2 regions of the Levilactobacillus sp. LN180102 genome follow, and region 1 is predicted to be linked to the other one. Evidence: predicted binding sites of a transcription regulator. Region 1 holds the regulator's gene; the other holds the start of a gene.

Region 1 (2,207 bases):
GATTTCGCTGACTGCGGTCGCCCAAAGTTTTGGGCAATGACCCGTTTAAACGTTTCGGCATTGAATTGATTAGTAGCCAGATCAGTTGCTTCGCCAATATAGCGGGCCATCGTCACTTCATCCAAACCATAGGTGGCATGCTCCGTTAATAATAACTGACGCTCACTTCGCAAGGCCCGCGTATCAATAAATGAATGCTCTAAAATTTCTCCTAGTAATTTAAAATCAAAGTCCGCTGGTGTCGCCTGCAATGCCGGTGCCGTCGCTTGTGTTTCAGCATCTAAGTGCTGACGACCTGCTGTTATCGCTGTTGGTAGTTCCGCGAGCTCCTGACCATCCACATGAAAGACTTCTAAAAAGTTCTTCGTAATGTTTTCTTCATCAGTTGACCGTTCAGTGGTCGACGTATTGACACGGACCAGTGATTGATAAAGATCCTCACCCACAACCCCCAACAGTTGAACGCTTAAGAGGTCGTCTTTAAAAAAGGCTGCGGGGAGTAACGGTGCGTGCAAATCATAATTAAAACTCGTCAAATCATCTTTGGTGGACACCGTCGTGGTTAACAGTCCGGTTGCTTCTAACCGTAAACGCGCGTCATATAGGTGTGCCAAATCCATCCCCAATATCGCCAACAATGTCGCGTGCCGGTGATACTGTCCCGTCTTGGGTAGCCAAAAAAGGGCCGAGTAGAGCCCCGCGGCACTCGGTCCGATGATCGGCTGATACAGCTGCGTTAGCGTTTGCCAACTCTGATCGGTCAGCCGGTCGGCCAATCGAACCAAAAAACTGGTCTTTGGCTGCAATTGGTGCCAGGAATCCTCCATGCCTTACTTCGCCTCGCTTTTCCCATTTGTTTCTTTTTTGGCTTTCAATTTATCTTTATCAAGCATATCTTTTAATTCATTGAAGAAAACACCGGTATCCTTAAACTGCCGGTAGACACTGGCAAAACGGATATAAGCGATCTCATCAACATCGACTAATCGATTCATCACATATTCACCAATCAGTTGGCTAGAGATTTCACTAACACCTAGCGCCCTAATCTTATTCTCAACTTCATCAACAATCTGCGTCATGACATCCATCCCCACCGGTCGTTTCTCGGCAGAGCGAATAATACCACGCAGAACTTTTTCACGATTGAATTCTTCACGCGTTCCGTTCTTCTTAATTACTAACAGCGGTGTGACTTCAACTCGCTCAAACGTCGTGAACCGAAAGCCGCAGCTCTCACACTCACGACGACGGCGAATAACACGACCGTCGTCTGTGGGCCGACTGTCCACGACCCGCGATCCATTATGATGACAGTGTGGACACTGCATTACTGGTCACCTCGTTTTAAATGGTTACTTGTTCCAAAGTTATTCATGTCAAGCCATTTTACCACTTGTTGCCGTGTTTCGGCAATTGTCCGTCCATTATCAATCACCACATCAGCCTGTGCGATCTTTTGGTCGATTGGCCATTGCCGATCAATCCGATTTTGCGCATCGCTAGCCGATAAGTTATCCCGCGCCATTAACCGGGCCTTTTGTGTCGGCGCATCTGTTGCAACAACCATAATCCGATCAACCAAGGTCGTCGCATAGCCAGCTTCAAATAGCGTTGGTGCATCAATAACCACGACTGGAACGGCTTGCTGACGGTAATTCGCGACTTGTCGGCTAATTTCAGCACGAATTAACGGTGTTGTAATCGCTTCTAAACGCTTAAGCTCGGCCGGTCGCGAAAAGACCCACTGGCCCAACTTCTTGCGATCTAGCTGACCATCACGTAAATAGTCTGCCCCAAAAGTCGTTACAACTTGTTTAAGCCCCGCGGTTCCCGGTGCAACAACTTGTCGCGCAATCTGGTCGGCGTCAATCACCGGTACCCCGGCTGCGCGTAACCACGCGCTAACCGTCGACTTCCCCGTGGCAATGCCGCCCGTTAATCCCCATACCTCAGTCATGAATCAACGCCACCTTTGCTTCTGGTGGTAATGGCTGGCAGTGCGGGCAGAAATGCGTGCCACGCTGGGCCACCTTAATCTTAACCAATTCTGTTCCACACCGTTCGCACGGTTCACCTTCTCGGCCATAGACATGCAACTGATTTTGAAACTGACCAGCCTCACCAAACGCTGTCGAAAATGAATGGACTGTCGTGCCATGCCCCCCAATGGCTAAAGCCATCTCATCAATAATATTTTGGCGTAG
Region 2 (2,207 bases), on a different contig from region 1:
ACAGCTGGCGAGTCAAAAGACCCAGCTCACAGTGTGCCTAAGGCGATTAATCAGGTATTCTGGCGGATTATTCTATTCTACATTTTAGCTATCTTTGTTATTGCCGCCGTTTTGCCTTACACCAGCCCTGACTTACTCGGTTCTTCTGCGAGTGATGTTGCCATTAGTCCCTTTACATTAGTTTTCCAGCGGGCTGGTTTGGCAGCCGCTGCGGGTGTTATGAACGCGGTCATTTTGACCTCAGTGCTTTCAGCCGCTAATTCGGGGATGTATGCTTCAACTCGGATGCTGTATTCCTTGTCTAAGGAAGGTTATGCACCGAAGTTGTTTGAACGGACAGGAAAGAATGGAATTCCTTACCCGGCACTATTTGCCACAACCATTGTTGCGGCTTTGACTTTTATCAGTAGTATTGCCGGTCCACAGATTTATCTGTGGTTGGTGGCTGCAAGTGGGTTGACTGGGTTTATTGCATGGTTCGGGATTGCCTTATCGCACTTCCGTTTCCGCCGCGCATTCATGAAGCAAGGCCATAAGTTGTCTGAACTGAGCTATCACGCAAAGTGGTTCCCAATTGGACCAATTCTGGCGTTGATCCTGTGTGTGGCCGTGATTGTCGGTCAGGACCCACAATCATTCTTCTCGGGTCATTGGGAACAAGTACTGGTAACTTACATCAGCGTACCATTGGTTTTGGTACTGTACTTGGGCTACAAGTTTAAGAAGCACACTAAGCTGATTCCATTGGATCAGGTTGATGTGTCACCCGTTCATAAGGACGGAACTTTAAAGGAATCGTCAACTAAAGATTAAGAATAATAATGCGTGGGCAGATAAAATGAAATAATATTAACGGCGTCTCGTTAGGCTTATGGCCTACGAGGTGCCGTTTTTAATGAATTGGGTAATGAAAAAATGGCCACGATATATTGTCTTTTACGAAGTAGGTTGGTACAATATGTGGTGTTGAAATTTTGGCCGAGAAATCGGCGCGTCGTTATTTAAAGGAGAGAGATTGCATGCTTGTATTATCGGGAACTATCGGAGCCGGCAAAACGAGTCTAACTACGTTGTTAGCCGAACATTTACACAAACCAGCCTTTTATGAATCAGTGGATGACAACAAAATCTTGCCACTGTTCTACCAGAACCCTCAGAAGTATGCCTTTCTATTACAAATTTACTTTCTTAACAAGCGGTTGGATAGCATTAAGGCAGCCAATGCGGATGATGAGACAGTTTTGGATCGGTCGATCTTCGAGGACTCCTTGTTGTTTCACTTGAACGCTGACCTGGGTCGAGCAACGTCTACGGAAGTTGATATCTATGACTCCTTGCTGGCCAATATGATGCAGGAATTGCCAGAAGCGACGCATAAAAAGAACCCAGACTTGTTGATCCATATCAATATTTCGTTTGAAACGATGTTAGAACGGATTAAGAAGCGGGGTCGTTCTTTTGAACAGATCGATCATGATCCGAGTCTGTATGAATATTACCAACAATTGGATCAACGATACGTTGATTGGTATAACGCCTATGATAAGTCACCTAAGATGCAAATTGATGGCGACCAATTAGACTTCGTAGAGGATCCAGCAGCCCGGCAACAGGTCTTACACCTGATTGACGAAAAGATTGCTTCACTTTAGTCGTTGTCTTTGTTACCAAAATGCGGTATGATAACGTCAATTAATAAACACGAGGTGCCTATCCAGTAGACGGCCAGAGAAGCGGGGAAAGCTGAAAGCCGCAACGTCGAAAATTCCAGCACTAAAAAAGTGGGCGGGTAATGCCGCACGGTGCAGACCGTTATCATGTTCAAGGGTGTCATTGCGTGCAATGACGAACTTGGGTGGTACCGCGAAGGTCTTCGTCCCATGTGACGGAGACCTTTTTTGTATCATCCGCAAATTAGAGAGGAGTTATTTCAGATGTTAGATTTAAAGTTGATTCGCCAAGAACCAGACTTCATCAAAGAAAAGTTGGCAACTCGAGGCGTTGACCCAGCTGATATTGATGCACTATTGGAACTTGATGCCAAACGTCGGGAACTAATTGTTAAGAGTGAAACGATGAAAGCCCAACGAAACACGGTGTCTGATGAAATTTCACAATTGAAGCGGAATAAAGAAGATGCTGACGACAAGATTAAGGAAATGCGTCAGGTGAGTGCTGATATCAAAGATATTGATGCGCAATTGGAT

What was found. Region 1 encodes NrdR, which represses ribonucleotide reductase genes. Its sites were predicted from a motif close to ACACNATATATNGTGT; they were not measured.
Region 2: a site for NrdR is predicted at 952-967, ahead of ACP4IT_RS03225 (deoxynucleoside kinase). Genes of this name have one in related genera too.

Annotation. Positions count from the first base shown of each region.
Region 1 covers NZ_JBNIIX010000001.1:233,755-235,961, forward strand. Annotated here, with positions in the region: gene ACP4IT_RS01270 (replication initiation and membrane attachment family protein) at 1-827, opposite strand, end outside; gene nrdR (transcriptional regulator NrdR) at 831-1,331, opposite strand; gene coaE (dephospho-CoA kinase) at 1,331-1,960, opposite strand; gene mutM (bifunctional DNA-formamidopyrimidine glycosylase/DNA-(apurinic or apyrimidinic site) lyase) at 1,953-2,207, opposite strand, start outside.
Region 2 covers NZ_JBNIIX010000003.1:157,701-159,907, forward strand. Annotated here, with positions in the region: gene ACP4IT_RS03220 (amino acid permease) at 1-813, shown strand, start outside; gene ACP4IT_RS03225 (deoxynucleoside kinase) at 1,020-1,652, shown strand; gene serS (serine--tRNA ligase) at 1,935-2,207, shown strand, end outside.